One region of the Janthinobacterium sp. GMG2 genome, then DNA from elsewhere that is predicted to be linked to it. Evidence: predicted binding sites of a transcription regulator. Region 1 holds the regulator's gene; the other holds the start of a gene.

Evidence for each region. Region 1 encodes HrcA, which represses chaperone genes, less so after heat shock. Its sites were predicted from a motif close to TTAGCACTCNNNNNNNNNGAGTGCTAA; they were not measured.
Region 2: rpoH (RNA polymerase sigma factor RpoH) is a predicted target of HrcA. The motif match lies at 6,797-6,823, and genes of this name have one in related genera.

Annotation. Positions count from the first base shown of each region.
Region 1 covers NZ_JAXAWA010000001.1:124,315-139,835, forward strand. Annotated here, with positions in the region: gene SKZ59_RS00535 (CoA-acylating methylmalonate-semialdehyde dehydrogenase) at 1-1,126, shown strand, start outside; gene SKZ59_RS00540 (acyl-CoA dehydrogenase family protein) at 1,136-2,296, shown strand; gene SKZ59_RS00545 (enoyl-CoA hydratase) at 2,293-3,078, shown strand; gene SKZ59_RS00550 (enoyl-CoA hydratase/isomerase family protein) at 3,071-4,216, shown strand; gene mmsB (3-hydroxyisobutyrate dehydrogenase) at 4,336-5,238, shown strand; gene SKZ59_RS00560 (hypothetical protein) at 5,426-6,007, opposite strand; gene SKZ59_RS00565 (hypothetical protein) at 6,049-6,648, opposite strand; gene SKZ59_RS00570 (HAD family hydrolase) at 6,893-7,618, shown strand; gene hrcA (heat-inducible transcriptional repressor HrcA) at 7,721-8,737, shown strand; gene fur (ferric iron uptake transcriptional regulator) at 8,786-9,217, opposite strand; gene SKZ59_RS00585 (outer membrane protein assembly factor BamE) at 9,413-10,054, shown strand; gene dapB (4-hydroxy-tetrahydrodipicolinate reductase) at 10,074-10,883, shown strand; gene SKZ59_RS00595 (barstar family protein) at 10,892-11,218, shown strand; gene SKZ59_RS00600 (CaiB/BaiF CoA-transferase family protein) at 11,337-12,584, opposite strand; gene SKZ59_RS00605 (acyl-CoA dehydrogenase) at 12,584-13,762, opposite strand; gene SKZ59_RS00610 (LysR substrate-binding domain-containing protein) at 13,924-14,820, shown strand; gene SKZ59_RS00615 (VOC family protein) at 14,817-15,182, opposite strand; gene SKZ59_RS00620 (helix-turn-helix domain-containing protein) at 15,260-15,521, opposite strand, start outside.
Region 2 covers NZ_JAXAWA010000009.1:68,502-84,022, forward strand. Annotated here, with positions in the region: gene SKZ59_RS25815 (cyclopropane-fatty-acyl-phospholipid synthase family protein) at 1-447, opposite strand, end outside; gene SKZ59_RS25820 (DUF1365 domain-containing protein) at 444-1,241, opposite strand; gene SKZ59_RS25825 (NAD(P)/FAD-dependent oxidoreductase) at 1,231-2,541, opposite strand; gene SKZ59_RS25830 (MerR family transcriptional regulator) at 2,745-3,686, shown strand; gene ftsY (signal recognition particle-docking protein FtsY) at 3,851-4,918, shown strand; gene SKZ59_RS25840 (cell division ATP-binding protein FtsE) at 4,929-5,672, shown strand; gene ftsX (permease-like cell division protein FtsX) at 5,669-6,589, shown strand; gene rpoH (RNA polymerase sigma factor RpoH) at 6,989-7,882, shown strand; gene SKZ59_RS25855 (hypothetical protein) at 7,973-8,239, opposite strand; gene SKZ59_RS25860 (hypothetical protein) at 8,418-8,870, shown strand; gene SKZ59_RS25865 (antibiotic biosynthesis monooxygenase) at 8,874-9,221, opposite strand; gene SKZ59_RS25870 (cytochrome P450) at 9,218-10,321, opposite strand; gene SKZ59_RS25875 (metalloregulator ArsR/SmtB family transcription factor) at 10,398-11,090, shown strand; gene SKZ59_RS25880 (ABC transporter ATP-binding protein) at 11,101-11,832, shown strand; gene SKZ59_RS25885 (type II CAAX endopeptidase family protein) at 11,829-14,150, shown strand; gene SKZ59_RS25890 (patatin-like phospholipase family protein) at 14,230-15,521, shown strand, end outside.

The sequences.
Region 1 (15,521 bases):
ATACGCGCAAAACGTGGCCGGCGGCGTCGATACCTACAGCGTGATGCAGCCGCTGGGCGTGTGCGCCGGCATTACCCCGTTCAATTTTCCCGCCATGATCCCCTTGTGGATGTTCCCGATGGCAATTGCCTGCGGCAATACCTTCGTGCTGAAACCATCGGAGCAAGATCCGCTCGTGACGGAAAAACTCGTGCGCCTGGCCTTGCAGGCGGGTATTCCTGCCGGCGTGCTGAACGTGATCCACGGCGGCGAAGACGTCGTCAACGCCCTGTGCGACCATCCGGACATCAAGGCGATCTCGTTTGTTGGCTCCAGCAAGGTGGGCACGCATGTGTACCAGCGCGCCAGCCTGAACGGCAAGCGCGCGCAATGCATGATGGGCGCCAAGAACCATGCCGTCGTCTTGCCGGATGCAAATAAAGAACAGACCTTGAACCAGTTGCTGGGTGCGGGCTTCGGCGCGGCCGGCCAGCGCTGCATGGCCGCCTCGGTCGCCGTGCTGGTGGGCGAAGCGCGCGAATGGTTGCCGGAACTGGCCGCCAAGGCGCAAGGCTTGAGCGTCGGTGCGGGCAAGGACAATCCGGACCTCGGTCCCCTCATTTCCTGCGCAGCCAAGGAGCGCGTGCACAGCCTCGTTGCCAAGGGCATCGAACAGGGCGCCGTCTTGACTCTCGATGGCCGCGACGTCAAGGTCGATGGCTATCCGAACGGCAACTTCGTGGGCCCGACGATTCTGTCCGGCGTGAAACCCGGCATGGTCGTGTATGACCAGGAAATCTTTGGCCCCGTCCTGATCGTCGTCGAAGTCGATACCCTGGATGAAGCGATTGCTCTCGTGAACGCGAATCCGAACGGCAACGGCACGGCGCTGTTTACGCAAAGCGGCGCGGCCGCGCGCTACTTCCAGGAAGAAATCGACGTGGGCCAGGTCGGCATCAACGTGCCCATTCCCGTGCCCGTTCCCCTGTTCAGCTTTACGGGGTCGCGCGGCTCCAAGCTGGGCGACCTGGGCCCGTTCGGCAAGCAAGTCGTGCTGTTCTACACGCAGACGCAAACGATTACCCAGCGCTGGTTCACGGACGCGGCCTCGGTGGGCAAGGTCAACACGACCATCAGCCTCAAATAAGGAGCTGGCATGGACTTTGAACTGAGCGACGAGCAGCGCGAGTTCCAGCAGGCGGCACGCGCGTTTGCCGAAGGCGAACTGGCGCCGCATGCGGCCCATTGGGATGCGGAATCGATCTTTCCCGTGGAAACCATCGCCAAGGCGGGCGAGATGGGCTTTTGCGGCCTGTACACGCCGCAGCGCTGGGGCGGCCTGGGCTTGAGCCGCCAGGATGCGGCCATTGTCTTCGAGGAACTGGCCGGTGGCTGCACCTCGACCACGGCCTACATCACGATCCACAACATGGCCACGTGGATGCTGTCGCGCTGGGGCCAGGAAGCCCTGTGCGACGAATGGGTGCCGGCCCTGGCCGCCGGCCAGAAGCTGGCCAGCTATTGCCTGACGGAACCGCAATCGGGTTCCGACGCGGCATCCTTGCGCACGAAAGCCGTGAAGGATGGCGATTTCTATGTGCTGGATGGAACCAAGGCCTTCATTTCGGGCGCGGGCCAGACGGACATGCTGATCGTCATGGCGCGCACGGGCGGCGAGGGCGCGGCCGGTATTTCCGCGTTTGCCGTGCCGGCGAATTTGCCCGGCATCGTGTATGGCAAGAAGGAAGAAAAGATGGGCTGGAACAGCCAGCCCACGCGCATCATCAGCTTCGACCAGGTAAGAGTTCCTGTCGGTAACTTGCTGGGCGCGGAAGGCGAAGGCTTTACCATTGCCATGAAGGGCATCGATGGCGGGCGCATCAATATCGCCGTGTGCTCGGTGGGCACGGCGCAGGCGGCCCTCACGCGCGCGCAAGCGTACATGAAGGAGCGCACGCAGTTTGGCCGCGAGCTGGCGCAGTTCCAGGCCCTGCAATTCAAGCTGGCCGACATGCTGACGGAACTGGTGGCGGCGCGCCAGATGGTGCGCCTGGCAGCCTGGAAACTGGACCAGGAAAGCCCGGACGCCACGGCGTACTGCGCCATGGCAAAACGTTTCGCCACGGATGTGGGTTTCAATGTGGCCAACGATGCGCTGCAATTGCATGGCGGCTATGGCTACATCCGCGAGTACCCGCTCGAGCGCCATGTGCGCGACACGCGGGTGCACCAGATCCTGGAAGGGACGAATGAAATCATGCGCCTGATCGTCGCGCGAGCGATTTTGAAAGACGGCGCCACGGAGACCTTACGATGAGCAAAGTATATACAAATTTACTGCTGGAACGCCGTGGCCACACGGCCCTGGTGACCCTCGATAATCCTCCGGCCCACACGTGGACCCTGGCCAGCCTGAACGGGCTGACGCAGCTGGTGGCCGACCTGAATGCCGACCCGGACGTGTATGCGCTCGTGATTACGGGGGGCGGCGCCAAGTTCTTCTCGGCCGGCGCCGACTTGAACGTGTTTGCCGATGGTAACAAGGACACGGCGTTTGCCATGGCCGCCGCGTTTGGCGAGGCGTTCGAGGCATTGTCCGCGTTTCGCGGCGTCAGCATCGCCGCCATCAATGGCTATGCCATGGGCGGCGGGCTCGAATGCGCGCTGGCCTGCGACATCCGCATCGCCGAGGAGCACGCGCAGATGGCCTTGCCGGAAGCATCCGTCGGCCTGCTGCCGTGCGCGGGCGGCACGCAGCATTTGCCATGGCTGGTGGGCGAAGGCTGGGCCAAGCGCATGATTTTATGCGGCGAGCGGGTCGATGCGGCCAAGGCCCTGGCCATCGGCCTCGTCGAAGAAGTCGTGCCAACCGGCAAGGCTGCCGCCACGGCGCTGGCCCTGGCCGCCAAGGTGGCGCGCCAAAGCCCCAGCAGCGTGACGGCGTGCAAGACCCTGATCCAGGGCGCGCGCAGCCATCCATTGGTCAACTCCTTGCCCGACGAACGCACCCTGTTCCTGGGCCTGTTCGATACGCAAGACCAGAAAGAGGGCGTGCAAGCGTTCCTGGAAAAACGTCCGGCGGAGTGGCGCAATGGCTGAAATCTTGGCTGAAAGCACCCTGATTGATACGGTGAAGATCGAGGAGCGCGACTGTCCCGGCGGCATGAAGCTTGGCGTCATCACCCTCGATGCACCGAAGTCGCTGCATGCCCTGACCCTGGACATGATACGCGCCATCGATGGCGCCCTCGTGCGCTGGGCCAGTGACGACGCCATCGCCTGCGTGGTGCTGCACTCGTCGACCGACAAGGCCTTTTGCGCGGGAGGCGACGTACGCAGCCTGCGCTCGGCCGTTGCCGAGCAGCCAGGTATCGTGCCGAACCCGCAGGCGCTGGCCTTCTTTGCCGAGGAATACCGGCTCGACCACCGCATCCATACGTACGTGAAACCGCTGCTGGTGTGGGGCGGCGGCATCGTCATGGGTGGCGGCCTGGGCCTGATGGCGGGCGCCAGCCACCGTGTCGTAACGGAAAGCACGCGCATCGCCATGCCGGAAATCACGATCGGCCTGTTCCCGGACGTGGGCGGCAGCTGGTTCCTGGGCCGCATGCCGGGGCGCAGCGGCCTGTTCCTGGGCTTGACGGGCGCGCCGATGAACGCGGCCGACGCCCTGTTCACAGGGCTCGGCGACTATTTCCTGCGCCAGGAAGAGCGCGCCATGGTGCTCGACTCGCTGGCGCTGGCGCAATGGCAAGCCAGCCCGCAGGCGAACGGCGAGCAGCTGGGCCGCTTGCTGCGCGGTTTCTCGGCGCCAGCCTCCATGCTGCCCATCTCCGAAGTGCGCGCCAACTTCGACGCCATCGCGGCACTGACGCAAGCGCCCACCTTGCCCGAAGTGGTGGCCGCCATTGCCGCGTATGACGGCGATTCGGCCTGGCTGCAAAAGGCGGCCCACTCGCTGGCCAAGGGCGCGCCCAGTTCCGCCGCTTTGGTCTGGGCCATGCGCGACCGCACACGCCACATGAGTTTGGCGCAAGTGTTCCAGCTGGAACTGATCGTGGCCGTGCAATGCTGCGCCCATGCGGATTTCAGCGAAGGCGTGCGCGCCTTGCTGATCGACAAGGACAACGCGCCACAGTGGCAGCCGGCCAGCCTGGCCGACGTCAGCGCAACGCATCTGGACGAATATTTTGCCGCGCCGTGGACACAGCATCCATTGGCCGATTTACCCATTTAAACATTTAAGTAGTGCATAAAAATGCTCAGGGCTAGGCGCCTTGCCGAAGGCAGTACGACTAGTACGAAGAGGCAAGGCAACAACGCCATGGGCTTTTTTAGGCGCTACAGGAGACATACATGCAACATATCGCTTTCATCGGCCTGGGCAACATGGGCGCGCCGATGGCCCGCAACCTGGTGGCCGCCGGCTTCCACGTGTCCGTCTTCGACCTGGCGCCAGCAGCCGTCGCATCCCTCGTTGAAGCGGGCGCCACGGCGGCTGCTTCCGCCAGCGCGGCCGTACAGACGGCCGACGCCATCATCACCATGCTGCCAGCCAACAAGCACGTGCAGGAGCTGTACCTGGCGGCCGGCGGCGTGCTCGATTCGGCCAAGCCCGGTGCCCTGTTCATCGATTGCAGCACCATCGCGGCCGACGTGGCACGGCAAGTGGCGCAGGCGGCCAGCGAGCGCGGCTTTGCCATGATCGATGCGCCCGTCTCGGGCGGCACGGCGGGCGCGGCGGCCGGCACCCTGACGTTCATCGTCGGCGGCAGCGAAGCGGCCTTGCAGCAGGCGCGTCCATTGCTGGAAAAGATGGGCAAGAACATCTTCCATGCGGGCGAGGCAGGTGCGGGCCAGGTAGCGAAGATTTGCAACAACATGCTGCTGGGGATCTTGATGGCAGGCACGGCCGAAGCGCTGAACCTGGGCGTGGCGCATGGCCTCGATCCGAAAGTGTTGTCCGACATCATGGCCAAGAGCTCGGGGCGCAACTGGACCCTGGAAGTGTACAACCCGTGGCCCGGTGTCATGGATGGCACGCCCGCGTCGCGCAATTACACGGGCGGCTTCGGCACGGCGCTGATGCTGAAAGACCTGGGCCTGGCGCAGCAGTCGGCCCTGTCGGCAAACGCGCCCACGCCGTTGGGCGGGCTGGTGCGCCAGTTGTACCAGATGCATGCGCAAGCCGGTTATGCGCAGCAGGATTTCTCCAGCATCGTGCAGATGCTGCAGCCGGACTTGAATAAACCCGCTTGAGGAATTTTGGGCAAAAAAAAGCCCGCTGGTAAAAGCGGGCTAAATCCAATTCTTGGAAGAGTTGGAGGAGACAGATGCATTATGCTGCATCGCCACATATAACTCCAATTTATCTTTCGAATATCAACTATATATTTCAGTGATATCTCTTCCTGGCAGCTGCGTCGCGGCTGCCAGCGTTACTGCGTTAGCCCGGATTGCAGGCGATCTGCACGGTGGTCACGTTCGCTTCGCCCATCACGCCGACGCCAGTGTTGGGCGCCACGCTGCATTTCAAGCCGGTTGGCTGGGTAAATACGCTGATGCCATACTTGTCGCCATCGGCAACACGCGATGCCAGGGTGAAGGTCGTGCTGCCCTTGGCCACCGTGGTTTGCGCATTGCCGTTGATCAAGACCAGGCCGTCGGCTGTCAGGCCAGTCACCGTGCCGCCAACCGTGTAGCTATTTTGCGTGCACACGACCGCTGCCTGGATGCTCAGGTAATGACCGGCCGAACCGGTCCCGCCACTGATGGCGCAAGTCATGTGGGCTGGCTGGGTCTGCACGGTGATGTTGTAGTCGGTGCCATAGTCGATGCGCTTGGCAAAGGTAAACGAGGTCTGGCCGGCTTTGACCGGGAGGGGGACGCCGCCGTTGGCCAGGACCAGGCCGTCGGTGTTCAAGTTGCTGATGGTGCCACTGACATCATACGAGGCCTTGCCGCCGCAAGCAGCCAGTCCCAGGGTCAACAGCAGCGCGGCGAGTGGGCGCAGGCAGGATAACTTCATGTATTTCTCCAATCCAATATAGTGGTGACGAATCGCGTGGCTTACTGCGCCGTGCAGTTCAGTGTGGCGCCGGTCGTGGCGGCTGAGCCCATGGTCCCGACGACATCGCGGCCGTTGGCGCTGGCAGAGCCCACGAAACTGCACGTCTGGCCCGCTGGATACGTCGCTATGGAAATATTGTAGGCGATGCCGTCATTGACAGCCGGGAATGTATAGCTCGTGCTGCCTTTCAGCGGGCTGGTGCTGGCGTTGCCAATGGCCAAGGTCAAGCCGTCGGCGGTCAGGCCCGTGATCGTGCCGCTCAGCGGGTAGGTATTGGTCGTGCAAGTCACCAGGGCAGTGGTCACGGTATAGCTCGATGCCTTGCCTGCGCTATTGGTAATCGTGCACACGGCGCCTTTGGGCTGTTGTGCGATGCTGATGTCGTAGCGGTCATCGGTGTTGACCAGCTTGGTGAAAACAAACGAGGTCTGGCCTGCGGAGACCGGCAAGCGTTCGCCGTCATTGAGGAGAATCAGGCCGTCTTTTGCCAGATTGGACACTTGGCCACTCAGATACAGGTTGCCGCCGCTGCCGCCGCAGGCTGCCAATGTGACGGCGCAAGCCGCCGCCAGCATCGAGCGCAGGTACAAATTTTTCATACATTCTCCAAAACGAATTAGGTTGGGTAGCGCAACGCGGACGCTGGCGCCGCATTGGAATGGCGCCTATTTTAGTCTATCTGGCAAGCTGAATGATCTTGCCTTGTATCACCCTGTAACAATTTTTCGCCGGGAAGCGCTGGCCCGGCCCCATTTCACGGGGGCGCAGCCATGCCGGTGGCAGCGATCGGTGCGACAATAGATGCAGGCTGCGCACTGTGGCGCGGCATCCACCGTGAATCCCATGTCCCTTGCTCCTGTAAAACCTGCCGTGCCGCCCAAGGCCATCCTGTTCGACCTCGACGATACTCTGTGGCCCATCGCGCCCGTGATTGCCGCCGCCGAAACCCTGCTGCACGACTGGCTGGCCACGCATGCGCCCAAGGTGGCGCAGCAGTTTTCCATCGAGGTGCTGCGCCAGCACCGGCTAGCCATGCTCAATGAACAACCGCATTTTCATGGCAACCTGATCGAGTTGCGCCGCGCGGGCTTGCTGACCGCCTTCGAGGCCGCCGGCGAGGATCCGGCCCTCGTCGATGGCGCCATCGCGCAGTTCCTGGCGGCGCGCCATCGCGTCCAGCCGTATGACGATGTGTTGCCTGGCCTGGCCTGGATGGGCCAGCGCATGCTGGTCGGCTCCATTTCGAATGGCAATGCGGACCTTGAAATTATCGGCCTGGCGCAGCATTTCAAGGTATCGATCGCCGCCAGCGATTTCGGTGTGGCCAAGCCCGACGCCAGCATCTTCCTGGCCGGTTGCGCCGCGCTGGGCGTGGCGCCCCATGAAGCCGTGTATGCCGGCGACGATCTGTATTTCGATGTGACGGGGGCGCAAGGGGCGGGCATGCGTGCCGTGTGGATGAACCGCAAGGGTGGCGACGCCCACCTGGCCGCCGGCGTGCAGCCCGACGCCATCTGCGCCAACTTTGATGAATTGCTGCTGTGGCTGCAGGGGCAACTGGAAGATTGATCGCCGCCGGGCGGACGAACGTGCATAATAGGCGCTGTTGATGCACGTTCGGCCGCTTTCGTTGCCGCTTGCTTAATAAAATACTTGCTTAAATAAAACACCATGCAACTCGATACACGTGCCCAAACACTGCTGAAAGCCCTGGTCGAGCGATATATCGCCGACGGCCTGCCGGTCGGTTCGCGCGCCTTGTCGAAAATTTCCGGCCTCGACCTGTCGCCAGCCACGATCCGCAACATCATGGCTGACCTGGAAGAGCTCGGTTATGTGTCCAGTCCGCATACCTCGGCCGGACGCATCCCCACGCCGCGTGGCTACCGCATCTTTGTCGACACCTTGCTGACTGTCCGGCATCTGGACGAGCATCTGGTGGAGTCGCGCATGCGCCTGCAGACGCCGCAGCCGCAAAAAACCATCGCCAACGCGGCGCAGATGCTGTCGTCGCTGTCGCAGTTTGCCGGCGTCGTGCTCAGCCCGCGCCGCGAATCCGTGTTCCAGCAAATCGAATTTCTGCGCCTGTCCGAAAAACGCATCCTGCTCGTCATCGTCGCGCCCGGCGGCGACGTGCAGAACCGTTTATTGCTGACGGAGGCCGACTATACGCCGGCGCAACTGGTGCAATCGGCCAACTACATCAACCAGAACTATGGCGGCCTGTCATTCGACGCCGTGCGCGTGCGCCTGCAGGGCGAGCTGCGCCAGTTGCGCGACGACATGGGCAGCCTGATGCAGGCGGCCGTGGAGGCTGGCAGCGAGGCGATGGCCGACCATAGCGACGACATGGTGATTTCCGGCGAGCGCAACTTGCTCAGCGTGAGCGATCTGTCATCGAATATGCATTCGCTGCGCCAGATGTTCGATATGTTCGAGCAAAAAACGGGCTTGATGCAGCTGCTCGACGTGTCGAGCAAGGCGACGGGCGTGCAGATTTTCATCGGCGGCGAATCGAACCTGGTGCCGATGGATGAAATGAGCGTGGTGACGGCGCCGTATGAAGTCAACGGCAAGATCGTGGGAACGCTGGGAGTGATCGGACCGACGCGCATGGCTTACGAGCGCGTCATCCCGATTGTCGATATCACGGCCAAGTTGCTGTCAAGCGCGCTCAGCCATCATTGATCGTACTGCCTGATGCGCCAGCCGCTCCATGGGAGCGGCCGGAACGAATCAGGCGGTTTTGTGCGGGCAAGCCGTCTTGGTGCAGTTGCCGTAGATGGCCAGCGCGTGTTCGGCGATCTTGAAGCCGCGCTCTTCGGCCACTTTTTGCTGGCGGATTTCGATTTCTTCGTCGAAGAATTCTTCGACCCGGCCACAGTCGAGGCACACCAGGTGGTCGTGGTGGGAGCCTTCGTTGAGTTCGAAAATCGCCTTGCCGGTTTCAAAATGGTTGCGGTTGAGCAAGCCTGCCTGTTCGAATTGGGTCAGGACGCGGTAGACAGTTGCCAGGCCGACATCCATATTATCGGCCAGCAGAATCTTGTAGACGTCTTCCGCCGTCAGGTGGCGTACCGGGCTACTCTGGAAGATATCGAGTATCTTCAGCCGTGGCAGGGTGGCTTTCAGGCCGCTTGCCTTGAGATCACTAGGATTGTTACTCATGTTTGTTGCTCGTATGTGGGTCAGGTGCTTTATCATATAGCGTTTTAGCGGGGAGTGCCAAAATATGCATTTTTTGGCAGGCCGGCCACTCCTGGCGTTTTGTTCATCAAATTGAGGTCATTTATGCGCGTAACACCGGCTGTATTGCCATCTCTCTGGCACCGTATTTCATTCCGAGCACCAGTCGTGGCAGGCATGGTCTGTGTCGCGCTGGCCATGTCCGGCTGCGCCAGCCGTGGCATCCTTGGCGAAAAGCCGGCAGCTGCTCAAAAAGAAGGCAAGGAACTGGTCCCCGAACAGGGCGCACAAACGACCACTATTACGCCGCTGCAAAAATTCATGTGGTTTTTCTCGCCCTATCGTCCTGACATTCAACAAGGCAACTTTGTCTCCGAAGAGATGCTGGCCCAGTTGAAAGTGGGCATGACGCGCGACCAGGTGCGTTTCGTCCTCGGCACCTCGCTGCTGACCGATATCTTCCATGCCGACCGCTGGGATTACCCATTCCGCCTGGCCCGGGGCAGTGGCGAAACCACCAGCAGCCGCGTGGTTGTGTACTTCGGCAAGGATGGCAAAGTGGAACGTTTCGAAGGCGGCAACTTGCCGACGGAGAAAGAATACATCGACCGTATCGCCGGTCCGTCGCCATTCGCCAAGGTCGCCAAGGCCGACGTGCCTGCCGCCGTCGTGCCATCGCCCGTGGCGCCAAGCGCCGTGCCGGTGCCGGCCGATGCCGCCCCCGCTATTCCTGTGAGCAAGCCTGAAGTTGCCCCTGCACCCGCAACGGCGCCTGCCGCCGAGCCGGCACCTGCACCTGCTGCCGAACCCATCAAATAAGCTGTTGTAAGAGAATAAAATGACTGAACTGAAAATCGCCATCGCTGGCGCCAGCGGCCGCATGGGCCATATCCTGATCGAAGCGGTCAGCAACGCGCCCGACGCCGTGCTCGCTGGCGCGCTCGACCGCGCCGGCTCACCGTCCGTCGGCCAGGATGCCGCCGCTTTCCTCGGCAAGCCTGCCGGCGTGCTGATCGAGTCCGACCTGGCCACCGGCCTGGCCGGCGCCGATTACCTGATCGACTTCACGCGCCCTGAAGGCACTTTGCAGCACCTGGCGTATTGCGCCGAGCACGGCATCAAGATGATCATCGGCACCACCGGTTTCGATGACGCTGGCAAGGCCGCCATTGCCGCCGCCGCCGAAAAGACGGCCATCATGTTCGCACCGAACATGAGCGTGGGCGTAAACGTCACCATGAAGCTGCTGGAACTGGCCGCGAAAAGCCTGTCCGAAGGTTATGACATTGAAATCATCGAAGCGCATCACCGCCACAAGGTCGATGCGCCATCGGGCACCGCCCTGCAAATGGGTGAAGTGGTGGCCGGCGCCCTGGGCCGCGACCTGAAGGAATGCGCCGTCTACGGCCGCGAAGGCGTGACGGGCGAACGCGATCCGTCGACCATCGGCTTTGCCACCATCCGCGGCGGCGATATCGTCGGCGACCATACGGTGCTGTTTGCCGGCATCGGCGAGCGCATCGAGATCAGCCACAAGTCGAGCAGCCGCGTCACCTACGCCCACGGCGCCCTGCGCGCCGCGCGTTTCCTGGCCGACAAGCCGACCGGCCTGTTCGACATGCAGGATGTGCTGTCGCTGAAGAGCTGAGGAGCACCATGGCCACTGCCATCCTGAATGGAAAAGACATCAGCGACGAAGCGAGCTTTCACGCGCAATGCGTGCAAGCCTTCGGTTTCCCCGAGTTCTACGGCAACAGCATGGATGCCTGGGTCGATTGCCTCAGCTATTTGCGCGATGACGAAAACATGACGCAATTCCGTTTGAAGCCGAACGAAGTGCTCGAGATTGTTGTGCAGGATGCGGAGACCATGAAGGCGCAAGTGCCTGATTTACTGGAAGAAATCACGTTCTGTATCGCCGGCATCAATGAGCGCTACGACGATTACGGCGAAAAGCCGGCGTTGAAGCTGGTACTCAAGTAAATAGAATCGTAGGTCGGATTAGGCCCTGCGGGCCGTAATCCGACAACATTGTTGGCGCTGGGTGCGGTGTCGGATTACGCGCAAGCGCTAATCCGACCTACGTTCTTCCAATCAATCTTTACACCACCTTGCGCTCACGCAAGCCGTCAATTTCCGCACTGTCCAATCCCAGCCACTGTTGCAGCACTTCCTGCGTATGCTGCCCCAGCAACGGCGGCGGCAAACGGTATTGCACCGGAGACTGAGACAGGCGCACGGGATTGGCCACCAGCGCCACCGTGCCCGCCGTCGGGTGCGGCATCTCCACTTTCAAGCCACGCGCCACCACTTGCGGGTCGGCAAAGACCTGGTCGATGCGGTTGACGGGACCGCAGGGCACGGCTTGCGCCTCGAACGCGCTGATCCACTCGGCCGTCGTGCGCATGACCGTGGTCTGGCGCATCAAGGGGATCAATATCGCCCGGTGCGCCACACGCTGCGGATTGGTGGCGAAGCGTTCATCCTGCGCCCATTCCGGGTGGCCGGCGACGGCGCAAAAGCGCGAAAACTGCCCATCGTTGCCGATCGCCAGAATCATGTCGCCATCGGCCGTGGGAAAGTCCTGGTAAGGCACGATGTTCGGGTGCGCATTGCCCATGCGCTGCGGCACTTTGCCGCCGCACAGGTAATTGGCCGCCTGGTTGCCCAGCGCCGCCACCTGCACGTCGAGCAAGGCCAGGTCGATATGCTGGCCCAGGCCCGAGCGTTCCCGTTCGGCCAGCGCCGCCTGCACGGCGATGGTGGCGTACAGGCCCGTCAGGATGTCCGTCTGCGCCACGCCCACTTTTTGCGGCCCGGCGCCCGGCTGGCCATCAGGCACGCCCGTGATGCTCATCAAGCCGCCCATGCCCTGGATCAGGAAGTCATAGCCGGCGCGCGCCGCGTACGGCCCATCCTGGCCGAAGCCCGTGATGGAGCAGTAGACGAGACGCGGGTTGAGTGCCAGCAAGCTGGCCGCATCGAGGCCATATTGCTTCAAACCGTCCAGCTTGAAATTTTCCAGCAGCACGTCCGATTCGGCAGCCAGCTTGCGCACCAGCGCTTGCCCTTCTAGCGCGGCCAGGTCGATGCACAGGGAGCGCTTGTTGCGGTTGGCGCACTGGAAATAGGCGGCCTCGGCCGTGTCGCGGCCATCCTCGTCTTTCAGATACGGCGGGCCCCAGGAGCGCGTGTCGTCGCCGCGGCCAGGCTGTTCCACCTTGACGACGTCGGCGCCCAGGTCGGCCAGCATTTGCCCGGCCCACGGGCCGGCGAGCACGCGCGACAGGTCGAGCACGCGCAAGCCGGTCAGCGGCGCGGGCCGCAAGGTGGAAGCCAAGGCGTCCATTAGTTGAAGGCGGCGATGCCGGTGATGGCGCGGCCGATGATCAGCGCGTGCACGTCGTGCGTGCCTTCATAGGTGTTGACCACTTCCAGGTTGACCAGGTGGCGGATGACGCCGAACTCGTCGGAAATGCCGTTGCCACCCATCATGTCGCGCGCCACTCTGGCAATATCGAGCGCCTTGCCGCAGCTGTTGCGTTTCATGATCGAGGTGATTTCCACGGCGGGCGAGCCTTCATCCTTCATGCGGCCCAGGCGCAAGCAGCCTTGCAAGCCCATGGTGATTTCCGTCAGCATGTCGGCCAGTTTCTTTTGCACCAGCTGGTTCGCGGCCAATGGGCGGCCGAATTGCTGGCGGTCCATCGTGTACTGGCGTGCTTTCAGGTAGCAGTCTTCGGCCGCACCCAGCGCGCCCCAGGCAATGCCGTAGCGGGCGCTGTTCAGGCAAGTGAACGGGCCTTTCAGGCCGCGCACGTCGGGGAAGGCGTTTTCTTCAGGGCAAAATACTTCATCCATGACGATTTCACCGGTGATGCTGGTGCGCAAGCCGACCTTGCCGTGGATTTCCGGCGCCGACAAGCCTTTCCAGCCTTTTTCCAGCACGAAGCCGCGGATCGCGCCTTCATCGTCCTTGGCCCAGACGACGAACACGTCGGCGATCGGGCTGTTGGTGATCCACATCTTTGCGCCCGACAGGCTGTAGCCGCCCGGCACTTTACGGGCGCGCGTGACCATGCTGCCAGGGTCGGAGCCGTGGTTCGGTTCCGTCAGGCCGAAGCAGCCGATGTATTCGCCCGTCGCCAGTTTCGGCAGGTATTTCTGTTTGGTTTCTTCGTTGCCGAAGGCGTTGATCGGCACCATCACCAAGGACGATTGCACGCTCATCATCGAACGGTAGCCCGAATCGACGCGCTCGACTTCGCGTGCGGCCAGGCCGTAGCAAACATAGTTCAGGCCGGCGCCGCCGTATTCTTCGGGAATGGTGGTGCCCAGCAAGCCCAGCTCGCCCATTTCGCGGAAGATGGCCGCATCCGTGCGGCCATGGCGGAACGATTCGAGTACGCGTGGCACCAGGCTGCCCTGGCAATAGTCGCGGGCCGCTTCCAGCACGGCGCGTTCATCGCCCGTCAGTTGTTCTTCCAGCAGCAGGGGGGAATTCCAGTCGAATACGGTTTTGCTCATCACAGGCCTCGCAGGTGAGCGCCGGTGACCGGCGCAAGATTGAATATGGCTCATGGTAGGTTTTTGCCTAGCCTTGCGCAAACGATTTTTTCGCACCCAGACATGCGTGTGGCGCATATCTTGCGGCATACTAGGAGCCTTTCACCGGCCGGATACTCCCCATGTCACGCAAAATTCCCATGCTGCAAGCCCTGAACTGCTTCGAGGCGGCTGCGCGGCACCAGAGCTACACGCATGCGGCGCGCGAACTGTCGCTGACGCAAAGTGCCGTGTCTCGCCAGATTTCATCCCTGGAAAGCTTTCTCGGCGTGCAACTGTTCCAGCGCACGCGCCATGGCGTGCTGCTGACCAGCGCCGGCGCCGCGTATGCGCGGCAGATCGCGGCGCGTCTCGATGGCCTCGAGCGCGACACGCTCGACACCATGGCGCGCCAGGGCGGTGGCGGGGCCTTGCAGCTGGCTTCGGTCCCCACGTTTGCCACGCGCTGGCTGATGCCGCGGCTGGCTTCACTGGCGGGCTTGCACCAGGACATCGTCGTGCATATCGACGCCTACACGAAACCGTTCATGTTTGCCGATACGGAATACGACGGCGCCCTGTACGCGGGCACGCCCGAGCAACTGGCGCGCTGGCCCGGCACGCGCGCCACCTTGCTCATGCATGAAGAAATCGTGCCCGTCGCCAGCCCCCGCCTGTTGGCCGCGCGCAGCGACTGGCAGCCGCAGGATTTATTGGAATTGACCTTGTTGCAGCAAAGTACGCGCCCGGGCGCCTGGCGCCAGTGGTTTGACGCCATGCAGGTCGATGGGGAACTGGCGCGCTACGGCGCCCGCTATGAGCTGTTTTCCATGCTGGCCATGGCGGCCGTGCAGGGGCAGGGCGTGGTCTTGCTGCCGCGTATGCTGGTCGAAGCGGAACTGGCGCGCGGCGAATTGCGCATCGCATGCGAGCGCCCACTGCGCGGCCAGCGCGCGTATTACCTGATCACGCCCGAGGCGGCGCATGAAAAACTGGCTTTGCAGCAGTTCCGGCAATGGTTGCAGGACGAGGCGGCCTAGGCGACCTTGGCGGTATCGAAATGGGGATTGTCGATCAGGCCGATCTGGTTGCCGAACGGGTCGAGCAATTCCACCGTGCGGATGCCGTCGCCCACGTCCGTGAGCGGGTGGTGCAGGGTGCCGCCCAGCGCAACGATGCGTTCGACCTCTGCCTCGATGCCGTCCACGCCCCAGTACGTCACGCTGCCCTGCGTGCCCGGCTGGCCGTCCGGCAGCAAGCCCAGCTCGAAGCCGCCGATATTGAAGCCGACATAGAAGGGCTGGTCGAAATATGGCGCCGTGCCGAATACCTGGCTGTACCAGGCCTTGGCCTTGTCCAGGTCGGGGACGGGATAGGTGACGGTGCGTAAACCTTTGATCATGTGCTACTCCTGATGAATGAAGAATACGGTCATCATGCCACCGGCGCGCGGCGTGTGATTGTAAAAATGGAAGGTATTCAAGTGCGCCGACCCGCCAGCCACGCCTCGGGCGAACTGCGGGCGAAATCCTGGAAGTCGTGGATCAGGTGCGACTGGTCGAAATAGCCATATTGCAAGGCCACTTGCGCCCAGTCCTGCTGGCCCGCCAGACTTCGCATGCCCTGGCTGGCCGCGCGAAAGCGGCAGATGCGGGCAAACAGCTTCGGGCTGATGCCCACTTGCTGGCGAAATTGCAGCGCCAGGTGCTGGCGCGACACGCCCAGTTGCCGCGCCAGGCCA
Region 2 (15,521 bases), on a different contig from region 1:
GTGGATATTCTTCTTGCTGCCGGCCCGCGAATTGCGGTTGAGCAAGTGCCGCAGCTTGTAGACGAGGTTGCCCCACCAGTTGCCATAGATCAGCGATTCGATCTGCGCGCGGTTGCGTATCATCAGCTCGATCAAGCCCGGCAAATTGTCCGTGCGCCAGTCGCCGGCAATAAACGTTTCCGCAAAGCCGATGTCGCCCGAACGCAACACGGCCGAGCACAAACGCCAGTTGTGCAAGTCCAGGGTGACGGGATGGCTGCCGTCGCCGTACAGCAAGATGCTGCCGTCGGGCGTGCGCAGCCGCAAAGCACCGTATTGCAGTTTTTCCAGCAAGCGCAAGATCACGCGCCCGGAGGCGGGCACGTCCAGGTGCGTGTGATCGGCCGTGTGGTCGGGACGGACGCAGGCGCGCGCCTGCAGGCCGGTCGGCAGGGAATCGGAGCTCATCGGGACACCTTTTCTTGTGGTGGAAGGGGTTTGCTGAAAAACGGCACGCGGCGCAGCCACAGGCGCAAGGCTTGCCAATGGATGCGCGCCATCACGCCTAACGTCATCAACGGATAGCGCAGCAGGGCCCAGGCGATGGCGCCATCGCGCAGCGGCTGCGCCGTGCCGGACAAGCTCGTCTGCAGCAGCGGACCGTCGAGGTCGTCGTAATCGACCCGGGCCAGGTGGCGCTCGCTGCCCTGCTCGCCGTTGCGCAAAAAATGGAAACGATAATTTCCCTCCACCTTGCAAAACGGCGATACGTGGAAAATTTTATTGGCGCGCAACTCGCTGCCATACGCGATGGCGCCGCCCTGCTCAAGCAGGTACAGGTGGCGCTCTCCGAAGGTATTGCGCACGTCGCAGACCACGGCGCGCAGCGCGCCGTCCGGGCGGTGGCAAAACCAGAAGCTGACGGGGTTGAAGACATAGCCGAACATGCGCGGCATGGTTTGCAGCCAGATTTCACCGCCCGCATCCGTCACGCCATGCTCACGCAGCAAACCGTCGATCCAGTCCAGCAGCGGCGTCGCGCCATCGCCGTGGTCGCTGTCGCGGAAGGACAGCACATTGGCGCCGTTGCGCGACATCAGCCGCGCAGGAAAATCGCGCGCCCCCATGCTGCGCAAGGGCAGGCGCAGATAAAACATGCCGTAAGCAAAAGCATGCGCGCGTGGGCGCAGCCGCGCATGGCGCACCTGTCCCAGGCACAGCTGGGGCTGCGGCGCCACGGGCGGCGATGGATCACGCGGCATGGCCGAGCTCCGCCGCCGCCATGCCATTGAGTATTTGCGCCACGGCCAGGCCCGACTTCAAGCCATCCTCGTGGAAACCATAGCCCGTCCAGGCGCCCGCGAACCACGTATGCTGCGCGCCCTGGAAACCGGCCAGGCGCGCCTGGGCGGCAATAGCCGCGCCATCGAACACGGGGTGGGCATACGAAAATTCGTCGATGATGCTCGCCGGAGCGGGCTCGTCGAGCGGGTTAAGCGACACGATAACGGGCGTGGTAAAGGGCAAGGGTTGCAGCTGGTTCAGCAAATAATGCACGCACACTTGCGGCGCATCGCCGTGCGCGGCCGGCCTGCCCTGGTAATTCCAGGCCGACCATGCCTTGCGGCGCTGCGGCAGGCAGGACGCATCCGTATGCAGCACAGCTCGATTCGGCTGGTAACGCACGGCTTCGAGCACGGAGCGCTCATCGTCGCGGATATCTCCCAGCAGGGCCAGCGACTGGTCGCTGTGGCAAGCGAGCACGACATGATCGACATGCTCGACGCCGGCGGCCGTATGCAGCTCGACCATGCGCGCGCCACCGTGCGGCTGGCGGCGCACGGCCAGCACGGGGCAAGCGAGGCGCTGCTGCGGGATGCCGGCCAGCAGTTTTTCCACGTACACGCGCGATCCGCCCCGCACCGTGCGCCATTGCGGACGGTCACTCACTTGCAGCAAGCCATGGTTGTGGCAGAAACGGATGAACGTGGCCAAGGGAAAAGCCAGCATCTGGCGCGCCGGGCACGACCAGATGCAGGCGGCCATCGGCAGCAGATACCAGTGGCGGAACTCGTCGCCATAGTTGTGCAGGTCAAGGTATTCGCCCAGCGACATGGCCGGCGCCGGCACGCTGGCCGTGGCCAGGGCGCTGGCCTGGCGGTTGAAGCGCACAATGTCGCGCAGCATGCGCAAAAAGGCGGGGCGCAGCAGATTGCTGCGCTGGGTAAACACGGTATCGAGATTGGCGCCCGCCCATTCCAGCACGCGCGCATCGGATGCCGTGCCCAGCGGCATTTTGACGGAAAACGACATATCGCTGTCGGCCGCCTCGACACCGAGTTCGTCAAACAGCTGCACCAGGTTCGGGTAGGTGGCGTGGTTAAACACGAGAAAACCCGTGTCGACGCCATGCGTGACGCCATCGAGCGTGACGTCCACCGTATGGCTGTGGCCGCCAAAATAGTCGCCCGCCTCGTACAAGGTGACGTCCTGGCCCGCTTGCGCCAGGCGATAGGCACACGACAATCCTGCGATTCCTGCTCCGACGACGGCAATTTTCATGAGTGCACCTGTGTTAAGTTTGTCCTGGACAAATAAGCCTCATGGATAATCGATGAAATATTGATTTATGTCAATGAGCGCTCTCAGCCGTTCAGAAACTTATACGTCGGCAATTTTCAATCGGATTCAGCTATTTGGTCCGGGGCGGCGGAAGGCGTAAAATGCACTCCACGTTCTTTTGGCATGCGAGCAAGCCCCCTGGTATGGATACTGACCTGCAACCTACTTCCGCCTTCAGCATCAGCGATGTCGAGCGCGATACCGGGCTGGCCAAGGAAACCTTGCGTGTGTGGGAGCGCCGCTACGCCTTTCCCCAGCCCCAGCGCGACGCCTTTGGCGAACGCAGCTATCCGGCCGAGCAAGTGCAGAAGTTGCGCATGGTTAAGCGCCTGCTGGACCTCGGATTTCGTCCGGGAAAAATCATGCAACACAGCACCGTGCAACTGCAGCAGCTGGCCAGCGCCGGCAGTGCGGCGCCGTCAACGCCCGCACCCCAGCTCGAACACTACCTGTCGCTGTGCCGTGGCCACCAGATGGCGGAACTGGGCGACGCCCTGCGCCAGGCGCTGGCCGTGCTGGGCTTGAAAGCGTTCACCATCGACGTCATCGCCCCCCTCACGGGCATGGTGGGCGAAGCGTGGGCTTGCGGCGACCTAGCCGTATATGAAGAGCATCTGTATAGCGAAACCTTGCAAACGGTGATGCGCCACGCCATCTTTTCCTTGCCGCAAGCAAGCAGCCCGTCCACGCGCACGCCGCGCATCGTCCTCAGCACCTTGCCGCAGGAGCGCCATGGCCTGGGGCTGCTGATGGCCGAGGCGCTGTGCGCGGCGGCCGGCGCCCATTGCATGTCGCTGGGCGTGGAAACGCCGCTGACGGACATCGTCGCGGCCGCCCGCGCGCAGCGGGCCGACATCGTCGCGCTGTCGTTTTCCAGCGCCAGCAAGCAACGGCAGACGCGCGACAGCCTGCAGCAGCTGCATGCAAGCTTGCCGCCAGAGATGGAATTGTGGGCCGGCGGACGTAGTCCCGTGCTGTACAAGCAGCCGCCACCGTTTTTGCATGTGCTGGACTTGCGGCAAGTCGACGAAAGCATCGCCGACTGGCGCCGCCGCCATCAGGCGCTCGCCCTGCAAACCCACTGAACCGGCTGGAAAGCGCGGCAACTGCGGCGATCTCCGTGGATAGCCGCACAATGTTGCCAATCGAACAGTAAAGCATGAAGGGCCGGGCGCGCTCTGGTAGAATAGCCGGATCAACAGTGTCCGGCGCCGCCGGGCCTTAGGTCAGCACCCGCCACCACACATCCATGTTTAGTTTCTTCAAGAAAAAACCCATCGCTCCCGAGGCTGCGCCAGCCGAGCCCCTCGTCCTTCCCGCCGCCACGCCGCCTGCCGCGCCAGCAGCAGCCCCGTCCGCTGCACCGCTGAGCGGCGCGCCGGCCGAGCTCGTGCCCGTGATCGTGGCCGCCGAATCCGAGAAAAAATCGTGGATGACGCGCCTGAAGGCCGGCCTGTCGAAAACCTCGAACACCTTGTCCGTGCTGTTCGTCGGCGCAAAGATCGACGACGCCCTGTACGAAGAGCTGGAAGCGGCGCTGCTGATGTCCGACGCGGGCATCGACGCCACGGAATTCCTGCTGACGGAATTGAAGAAAAAGGTCAAGGAAGACAAGCTGCTCGACGCCGCCGCCGTCAAGGCCGCGCTGAAAGTGCTGCTGATCGAGCTGCTCTCGCCACTGGAAAAGCGCTTCGAGCTGGGCCGTCACAAGCCGCTCGTGATGATGATTTCCGGCGTGAATGGCGCCGGCAAGACCACCACCATCGGCAAGCTGGCCAAGCACATGCAGTCGAACAACCAGTCCGTGCTGCTGGCTGCGGGCGACACCTTCCGCGCCGCCGCGCGCGAACAGCTGATGGTCTGGGGCGAGCGCAATAACGTCACCGTGATTTCGCAGGAATCGGGCGACCCGGCCGCCGTGGCCTACGACTCCGTGCAATCGGCGAAGGCGCGCGGCATCGACGTGGTGATGGTCGACACGGCAGGCCGCTTGCCGACGCAGTTGCACCTGATGGAAGAATTGAAGAAAATCAAGCGCGTGATCGGCAAGGGCATGGATGGCGCGCCGCATGAAACCCTGCTCGTCATCGACGGCAACACAGGCCAGAACGCCCTCACGCAAGTGAAGGCGTTCGACGATGCCCTGCAGTTAAGCGGCCTGGTGATCACCAAGCTGGACGGCACCGCCAAGGGCGGCGTGCTGGCGGCGATTGCCCGCGTGCGTCCCGTGCCCGTGTATTTCATCGGCATCGGTGAGAAAATTGAAGACTTGCAGCCGTTCGTGGCTGCCGAATTTGTCGAAGCGCTGCTCGGATAAGCCTACCTACATGATTGAATTTCAGCACGTCTCCAAGCAATACTCCCCCGATGCCGTGGCGCTCAGCGACATTTCGCTCAGTATTGCCAAGGGCGAGCTGGTGTTTCTGGCCGGCCCGTCCGGCGCCGGCAAATCCACTTTGCTGAAAATGATCGCCGCCATGGAACGCCCCACGTCGGGCAAGCTGATCGTCAATGGCCAGGACATGGCAAAGATCAAGCCGGCCGGCGTGCCGTTTTTGCGCCGTAACATGGGCCTGATCTTCCAGCAGCAAAAGTTATTGAACGACCGCTCCATCTTGGCCAACGTCATGCTGCCACTGCTCGTCGTGGGCGCCCACAAGGCGGCCGCCGAGCAGCGCGCGCGCGCCGCGCTCGACAAGGTGGGCTTGCTGGACCGCGCCATGGCGCGGCCGCTGTCGCTGTCGGGCGGCGAGCAGCAGCGCGTGTCGATCGCGCGCGCCATCGTCAACCGGCCGCAGATCATCCTGGCCGACGAACCGACGGCCAACCTGGACCGCGCCAGCGCCAACAAGGTGCTCGACGCCCTGAAAGCCTTCCACTCGGTGGGCGTGACCTGCCTCATTTCCAGCCATGACGAACAGATGCTCGACGCCGCCGCCCGCGTGATCCACCTGAAAAACGGCCAGCTGGTCGCCATCGACAAGGCCACGCAAGCGCCCGTCTTCGCTCCGCCCGATCCCGATTTTGCACCGCCCCCCGGCCTGGACGACGCGCAGGGAGAACAGCCATGAGAGGCTGGTTCCGTCAACACCGCTTCGCGCTGGGCTCGGCGCTGATTCACTTGCGCAAGTCGCCGGGCGGCTTTCTGTTGAACGTCGTCGTCGTCGCCATTGCCCTGTCGCTGCCGTTCGCCGGCTTGACCATGCTCGACAATGTGCGCCCGATGTCGGAACAGATGTCGGTCGACCCGGAAATCAGCGTCTTCCTGAAGATTGACACGCCGCGCGAGCAAGCAGTGGCCCTGGCCAGCGCCATGCGCAAGATCGTGGGCGAGCAAAAGGCAAAGATCGTCTTCATCCCGCGCGAACAGGCGCTCGATACCCTGAAAAACAAGAATGGCCTGGCCGATGTGCTGAGCACCTTGGGCGACAATCCCTTGCCCGACAGCTATGTGCTGAAACTCGACGCCTTCAGCAGCGCCAGTGAAGCGCAGGACGTCGATGCCGTCGCGGAACAGCTGCGCCACTTGCCTGGCGTGGAATCGGCGCAGGTCGATTCGGCCTGGGTCAAGCGCCTGGCGGCCCTGCTGGGCGTGCTGCGCCTGGTGCTGCTGCTGCTGGCCATCACCCTAGGCGTGGCCGTGATCGCTGTGGTCTTCAATACCATCCGCCTACAAGTGATGCAGCAGCGCGATGAAATCAGCATCTCGAAACTGATCGGCGCGACGGACACCTTCATCCATCGCCCCTTCTATTACACGGGCGCCCTGCTGGGCCTGTGCGCCGGCGCGCTGGCCCTGGGCGCCGTGGCGCTGGCCTTGCAACCGCTGAATACCGCGATTGCCGAGTTTGCCCGCCTGTATGCGTCCGAATTCCAACTGGTGCCGCTGGCGCCGCTGCCGATGGCGGGCTTGCTGGCCGTCAGCGCCGGCCTGGGCCTGATCGGCGCCTTCCTCTGCGTGCAGCGCCACCTGGCGCGCCTGAACTGACCATCCCTCCCATGGCGGCGCTCCTGGCGCCGCCATGCGCGTCACCCTCCCCCGTCTGCTGTTATCTTGATATTTAGCAAGTATTCTTAAGGCTCGCTTCAGCCAGAGGCCGTAGACTAGCTACGTGGTCAAATCGCTGTTCAGAGATATATATCAAGCATTAATCCGCCATAGTATTTAGGCTATCAGGACGATTAAATGTGCTGATTGGCACTCTCAGGCAGAGAGTGCTAATATAGGGACATACCAAAGGCAGTAGCGCCATGGACGCCAGATGAAGATGGTGCCGCGCTCTGCAAAGTGCAAGACCGGATACGCAAAAACGAACAGACAACAGGACCACGTCGCGTGACGTGGCCAACTGGAACAAAGCAAGACTACGAGGGAGAAAACATGACTATGATGTCCGCAACGTCCGCATTGGTTCCGACCAAAAGTAATGCGCTGGGCCTCGGTTTCACTGGCAATCTGGGCAATATCGACGCCTATATTTCGGCCGTGAACCGCCTGCCCATGTTGACCCACGACGAAGAAATTTCGCTGGCGAAACGCCTGCGCGAAAAAAATGACCTGGCCGCCGCGCAAGAGCTGGTGCTGTCGCACCTGCGCCTGGTGGTCTCGATTGCCCGCGGCTATCTGGGCTATGGCTTGCCGCATGCCGACCTGATTCAGGAAGGCAATATCGGCTTGATGAAAGCCGTGAAACGTTTCGATCCGGACCAGGGCGTGCGCCTGGTGTCGTACGCCATGCATTGGGTGAAAGCCGAGATGCATGAGTACATCCTGAAAAACTGGCGCCTGGTCAAGGTCGCGACGACGAAGGCACAGCGCAAGCTGTTCTTCAACCTGCGCAGCCACAAGACGGGCCTGGACGCGATGACGCCGAAGCAGATCGATGCGCTGGCCAAGCTGCTCGACGTGAAGCGCGAAGAAGTGATCGAGATGGAAACGCGCTTGAGCGGCCGCGACATTGCACTGGAATCGCCGACCGACGATGAAGACGACAAGTTTTCGCCGATCGCCTACCTGTCGTCGGAGCAAAGCGAGCCGACCAAGGTGCTGGAAGCGGAACAAGTGACGCGTTTGCAATCGGAAGGCCTGGAAACGGCCTTGAGCAAGCTCGACGCCCGTTCGCGCCGCATCATCGAAGCGCGCTGGCTGGCCAACGACGACGGCTCGGGTGCCACCCTGCACGCGCTGGCAGAAGAGTTCGGCGTATCGGCCGAACGCATCCGCCAGATCGAAGTGGCGGCGCTGAAAAAAATGAAGGGCGCCTTGGCCGCCTGGGTGTAATCGCAAGCAATGCCGCAATGCAAAAGGCGCCGCAAGGCGCCTTTTAGTTTTACAAGTTGATGTTTATCAACAGATAAACATGGCAGCCCATTAAGCTGCGGCCAAGCCCTTGACGAGGACTTCGGCGACCAATTCATTCAGATCCGCGCCGCGCTCCTTGGCCAGGGTCTGCAATTGCAAGACCAGATCGCTGTTCAGCTTGACGGCGAATGGCACCAGGCCCAGGGCCTGGTCGCGCTTGCGCTGCTCGCGGCGGTCGACGACCACCGCTTCCTTACCGAATGCACCGGCGCCGGGAACATTCATCTTTCCCATCAGTTTCTTGGCATCGCTTTTGGCCAGGTCGGTTTTTTTCATGGTTGTTTCCTGATTTTCAAAACAGCCATTTTACGCAGTAATCGGCGCGCCGCGTGGCTGGCGCGTGAATTCATCGGCAGCACGCCAATAGTGCGCCAGAAAAATATCATTTTGTTACTATCATTTTATCCCACGCGTGCACAGGCACGCCCGGGACGCTCTACCTGAAAGGAAAAACATGCATTCTCTGACCCGCTCTTGCCGCACCATGCTGCTTCCCCTGTTCTTCGCCTGCCTGGCCGTGCTGGCCGGCTGCGGCGCGGCCGGCAGCGCCGGCGACGCGGAAAACACGCCGCGCAGCGTCACCCACGTGCTGTCGCCGGGCGAACAGGTCGCCATCACGGCCACCGATACCCTGAAACTCGAGCGCGTCAACGACAGCCGCTGCCGCAAAGGCGCCGTGTGCGTATGGAAAGGCTACGTCAGCTACAGTTTCAGCTTGCTCAACAGCGCGGGCGCCACGGACATCGTCCTGTCCGATTCCATGCCCGGCGCTTCCAGTTCCGTCACCGTCAACCACCTGACGTTTACCTTGCTCGACGTCGACCCGGCCACGCCGCCCGCACTTAACACAGCCGAGCCCAACTACCGGGTCAAGGTCAAGATCACGCAGGGCGCCCTGCCCCGCTAAGCGCTAGGCATCGTGGCGCTGGCGGCTGTCGGTCGGCGCCTGTTGCCGCTCCAGCATGCCGTAATCGCGCACGACGGCGGCGATGCGCAGCCGGTAATCGTCAAATACGCCCTGCCGGCCAGCCGCTTGCGCCGCGCGGTGCGCTTCCAGCTGCCGCCACTGCGCCAACGCCGCCTCGTCGCGAAAGAAAGACAGCGACAGCAATTTTCCTGGATCGCTCAAGCTGCTGAAGCGCTCGATGGAAATGAAACCATCGACTTCGTCAAGCAAGGGCCGCAGCGCAGCGGCCAGATCCAGATACTGCTGGCGCCCTTCTGCACTGGGCCACACTTCAAAAATCACGGCGATCATGCGCCCGTTCCTTGCGTAAACACGGGGATGCGGGCGTTCAGCGACGCTTGATAACGCCACGCCAGCGCCATGTCTTCCAGCCTGTCGGCCCACGCCTGCAAACAAGCTGCGGCGATGGCGTGCGCGATGGACTGGCCCGGGCAGACGTGGCGGCCATGGCCAAAGCCCGACTCCGCATGGCCGGCGCTGGCCAGCACGACGACGATCATCTGACCGGCCGGCACGCGCACGCCATCGCATTCCACAACGTCCGCCGTGTAGCGGCGCGTGTTGTGGATCGAGGGATCATGGCGGCTGACTTCGCGCAGCATGGCCGGCCACCGCTCAGGCGATGCGCACAGTTGCGGCAGCAACTCCGGCTGCGCGTGCAAGGCAACGATGGCATTGCCCAGCAAGCCGGCCGTGGCGTCGCACGTCTGCGACAACAAGCCCACGAGGTTGGCCAGCAAGCCTCTCCCCATGGCATCGGTCTCTGTCGCGATACTGGCCAGCAGGCTGCCCGGCCTCGCGTTGCCCTCGCGCAGCAAGTGGCCAAAACCTTGCAGCAAGGCGTCGGCCGCTTCCTGCGCGCCAGCCAGTTGTTCACCATTGCTCAGCGGCGACAGGCAAGCGACAAAAGCGCGCGTCCATTCGGCCAGCGCCGGCCATTGCGCTGGCGCAAAGCCCAGCAATTGGGCCATCGCGAACAGGGGCAGTTGAAAAATCGCTTCGTTGAGCTGGGCGGCGCTGGCGGGCACGCGGTCGCCTGCCATGCGCGATGTCTGTACTTGCAGGCGAAGCAGGTCCACCTGGCCCAGCGCACGCGCCAGCACCTGTTTCGGCACGACATGCCGTTCGCCATCATTCATGCGTACCAGTTCCGCAAAAATCGCGCCGCACGGCGTGCCTGCCAGATTCTGCGGCACGGCCAAGCCCGGCGGGCGCACGCGGCAAGCGGGATGCTCGAGCACGGCCTGCACGCCGGCCGCGCCCGTCGCCAGCCAGCAATCGAGTGCCGCATCGAAACGCAGCGGCGGGCCGTCCGCCAGGCGGCGATAGTAGTCATACGGCGCCGCATGGGTGACGGCGGAAAAAGGGTCGGCGGGGGCGGCGAGATGCATGCGCATTCCATTGCAGTGAAGTGGGGATACGAGTATGCTGGCCCTTCCACCACTACACTTCGCCAGCGAACGAATCATGGATGACAAACTTCCCTCGGCCGACATGGGCCTGGCGCAACTGGCCGGCGCCATCGCCGAACCGGCCCGCGCGCGCATGCTGTGCAGCCTGCTCGATGGCCATGCGCGCACGGCCACGGAATTGGCCACGCTGGCCGAAGTGGGCGCCTCGACGGCTAGCGCCCATCTGAGCCGCTTGCGCGACGATGGTTTGCTGTCCATGGTGGCGCAGGGCAAGCACCGCTACTACCGCCTGGCCAGCGCGGAAGTGGGCCAAGCCCTCGAAGCGCTGCTGGTGGTGGCCGGCGTGCCGGCAACGCCATTTACCCCCTCCACCCCGGACCGCCTGCGCCATGCGCGCACCTGTTACGACCACATGGCCGGCACCGTCGCCGTCGCCCTGCACGACCAGTTGCACGCGCAGGGCTGGCTACTCGACGACGGCGGAGAATATCGTCTGTCGGAAGCGGGCGCGGCCGGCATGGCGGCCCTGGGCATCGACGTGCCGCAATTGCAGCGCCAGCGCCGCCGCTTCGCCTGTGCCTGCCTGGACTGGAGCGAACGGCGCGCCCACCTGGGCGGCGCGCTGGGAGCCGCACTGCTGCAACTGGCCCTGCGCCAGCGCTGGGCCGAGCGCGAACTCGACAGCCGCGCCCTGCGCATCACGCCGGCCGGCGAGCGGAGCCTGCTGGCCGCCTTCGGCGCTTGCTGAGGGACACACGATGATCGCGTTCCAGGACCTGGCAAAACAATACGGCAGCTTCGAAGCCGTCAAGCCGCTGACCTTGCAAGTGGGCAAAGGAGAAGTCTTCGGTTTCCTGGGCCCGAACGGGGCGGGAAAGACCACCACCATCCGCATGCTGATGGGCATCCTCGTGCCCAGCAGCGGGCGCGTACTGGTCGATGGTCTCGATTGCCACCGCGACGGCGCCGCCGTCAAGCGCAAGGTGGGCTATTTGCCCGACAATCCCATCTTTTACGACTATTTGCGGGGCCGTGAAATCCTGCAATTCGTCGCCGAAATGCATGGTTTTTCGCGCACGGAAGCGGCCGCCCGCGCCGCACGCCTGCTCACGGAATTCGGGCTCGATGAAGCGAGCGAGGATTTCGCCGTCAATTACTCGCTGGGCATGAAGAAAAAACTGGGCCTGGCGTGCGCGCTGATCCACGACCCGGCCGTGCTGATCCTCGACGAACCGATCAACGGCCTCGACCCGCGTGCCTCGCGCGACGTGCAGGAACGCTTGCTGCGCATCGCCGCGGCCGGCACCACGATCTTCGTTTCCACGCATTTGCTCGATATGGCGCAAAAACTGTGCAGCCGCGTTGCCATCATCCACCGGGGCGCCCTGGTCGCCACGGGCAGCCTCGACGATATCCGCCAGCAGTTGTCCAGCGACGGCAGCCTGGAAGACATCTTCTTGCAACTGACCGATGAAACGTCGACGGCATGACACCGGCGCCACCCACAGCCTGGCGCGCCGTCTGGCTGCTGACCCGCTTGCGCCTGCAGCGCCTGCTCAACGTCAGCGGCCGGGGCTTGGCGTTCAATCGGGGGGGCAAGAGCCGGCCCGCCACGCCAGGCAAGAAACGGGGACGCTGGCTGCTGGGCGCGCTGCTGCTCTTGCCCATGCTGTTTTCCTCCGGCAATATCGCCCGCCACAACCTGCTGAACATGCATTGCCTGCTCGACCAGGTGGCCGTTTGCCAGGCCAAGGGCAGCATGAACGCGGGCGAGCGCGTGCTGGCGCCCGTCATCGCCCACTTGATCGAGCAACCCTTCAGTACGGCGCTGGCGGGCGCCCTGACCCTGCAATTGGCCCTGCTGTGGCTGGTCAGCGTTCTGCTGCCGCTGGGCATGGGAGAACTGTCGAAGCCGGACTGGGACCTGGAATGGCTGGTCACCCTGCCCGTCGAGAAAAGCAATTTGCTGTGGGCGCGCGTGCTCGAACGCACGCTGGTCAACCCGCTCGGCCTGCTGGTGCTGTGGCCCTGCACCACCATGATCGCCTGGTATTCGGGCCAAGGCTGGTTTTCGCCGCTGTCGGGTCTCCTTGCCTGCCTGCTCCTGCTGGCCCTGGCGGCCATGCTGCGTACCCTGGTCGACACGGGCTTGCGCCTATCACTCAGTCCCGCGCAGCTGGGCAACCTGCAGGCGCTGCTGTCGGTGGCCGGCCTGTTTCCCATGTATATGGGCATGTCGTTCGGCATGGGCACGGGCGGCTTCGCGTATGCCTGGGCCGCCGCCATGCCCGCCTGGAGCGCCTGGACACCACCCGGCCTGCTGGTGAGTTTGCTCAATGCCCGAGGTGCGACAGCGGCCTTGCCGGCCATCCTGCTGCTGGCGCAATGCTTGTGCTTGATGCTGTTGGGCATGGCACTGCTACGCCACCAGCTGCGCCACGGCGTGGTGGGCGCGAGCCAGCGCGAGGCCAGCCGCAAGCCGTTCCCGGCGGCACCGCCCACAGGCAAGTGGCACGCCAGCATCGGCACGGTGATCCAGCGCCGCGAACTGACCTTGCTGCTGCGCGACCGCAATTTTCTCGTGCAAACCCTGCTGCTGCCCTTGCTGATCCTCGGCGGTCAGGCCGTATTCTCGGGTCAGGCGCGCGACCTGCACGAATTGCTGTCCAGCCCCGCCTTGCTGGCCTCCACCGGCTTTTTCCTCGGCACGTATGTGCTGATGATGTCGGCCTTCCAGACCCTCAACAAGGAAGGCGGCGCGCTGTGGCTGCTGTACACGTTTCCCGTTTCCGTCGAACAGGCACTGCGGCAAAAGGCACAGCTGTGGGCCGCGCTGGCCCTGCTGTATCCATTGATCCTGTTTGGTGCGGCGCTGGCCTGGCAAGACGCCTGGCGCTGGGAAATGGCGGGTTTGATGCTGCTGGCGCTGGCCGGCATCCCCCTGTATTCGCTGATCGCCGTGGCGCTGGGCGTGTTTGCCAGCGATCCTCTGGCGACCGAGGCGACGTCAAAAATACGGCCGGCCTGCACGTATCTGTACCTGCTGCTGACCGGCCTGTACATCACCGCGCTGGCGGCCGGCAGCCTGGCGCAGCAGCTGGCCTTCGTCGTGCTGACGGCGGCACTGGCTGTGGCCCTGTGGCAAAAGGCACGCGACGCTCTGCCCTACCTGCTCGATCCCGCCGCCTCACCGCCAGCCAGCGTGTTCGCGTCGGATGGCCTGATCGCCGCCATGCTGTTCTTCACCTTGCAAACCCTGGCCTTGCTCCTGCTCAAAGGCAAGGTGGCCGAGCCGATGGCGCAAGTGGCCATCGCCTTCGGCGGCGCTGGCGCGCTCACGTATGCGCTGGTGCGCCTGGTCTACTGGCGCAGCAGGACGGCCGGCGTGCCGCGCATGGCAACAGGCCGCCAGCCATGGCGCTGGGGAAGCGCAGGTGCCCTGGTCGCGACGCTGTTCGGCCTCGGCTACGTGGCCCTGTTGCCGCCACCATCATCACCATTGATGCATCTCAATGGCAACGGGCTGTGGCTGCTGGCCCTGGGCGTGCTGGCCGCGCCCCTGTGCGAGGAATTCATCTTCCGCGGCTTGCTGCAGGGCGGCTTGCGCCGCTCGCTGCCGGCCTGGCAGGCGATCGCTGTCGCCGCCGCCCTGTTTGCCACCGTGCATCCACCGGCCGCCATGCTGCCCGCCTTCGCGCTGGGCCTGTGCACGGGCATCGCATACGAGCGCAGCGGCTCGCTGCTGGCGCCCATGCTGGTGCATGCAGGTTACAACGCCGCCCTCCTCGCGTACCAGTTGCAAGGATAGATACAGGCACAGACAAGTTTGCTAGAATCGCACACGATTTCCGTCCGTATCCCAACCAATGACTACGCACAGATCACGCATGAATCCACGCCTGTTTGCACCATGTATCCTCGTTGCGCTGCTGAGCGGCTGCACGGTACTCGCCCTGCGCCCCAACAGCGGCGTCGAAAACCGCACGTTCACCGTGCAGGAAACCCCGCGCCTGCGCATCGACGCGCCCAAGGCGCGCATCCAGAATCCCATGCCCAACGACCACTTCATCGGCATCGCCCTGTCCGGCGGGGGCAGCCGCGCAGCCAATTTCTCGGCCGCCTCCTTGGAGCAACTGGAACAGTTCGGCCTCGTCAGCGGCGCCTCGGCCATCTCCGGCGTCTCGGGCGGCGCCATCGCGGGCGGCTACTATGCGCTGCATGGCAAGCAGACGGATTGGCCTTTGCTGCGCAGCAAGCTGAAAACGGATTTCTTCGGCCAGACCATTTTGAAACCGGCCAACCTGACGACGATGTTGTTGACGAACAAGACACGTACCTCGTTCCTGTCCGACGTATTTGACGATGTGCTGTACGACAAGAAAACCTACGAGGACTTGCCGCACGACGGCCCCATCTTCCTGGCCAACGCGACGGACGCCACCGATGGCGGCAAGCGCGTGGTGTTTTCCTATGAGTATTTTTACGGCACCCTGCATTCGCCGATCCAGGATATTCGCCTGGCCACGGCCGTGGCCACCTCGGCCGCCTTTCCCGGCGTGTTCGATTCCGTCACCTTCGAGCGTTTCCGCCCGAAAAACACCTTCGTGCCGGAGCTCGGTTCCGAGTCGCGCGAATCGCCGTCGTACGTGCACCTGTTCGATGGCGGCGCGGCCGACAACCTGGGCGTGGAAACCCTGTGGGACGTGGCCTTGACGCAGCTGTACGGCAACGACATGGCCGTCGTGCCGCCGCGTTTGAACAGCAAGCCCTTCATCCTCATTTCCATCGATGCCAACGCGCCCAATTCCAGTGCCGTCTTCGAAAAGATGTCGGACGAGCGCCAGCCGCTGGACCGCATCTTCAACAAGAATATCTACGATGCCGTCGACGCCCTGTTTTCGCGCCAGCGCAAGGAAAACCTCGTCAAGATGGGCTTTGGGCAAGCGCGCTTCGATACCATCACGCATGAAAATTTTGGCGACCTGAGCCAGAAATTTGTCAAGGGCAAACGTACCTCGGCCTTTGCCATCCCCGTGCTGTGCCGTCCCCACCTGGGCCAGTACCGCTGCGAAGTCGATGCGGCCGATCCCTTGCCGGGCCAGATCCGCACGCGGCTCGAAGGCTTTGCCTGGCATATTTCCATCGACCAGATCGCCTCGCTGGCACTGCGCCTGGCCAG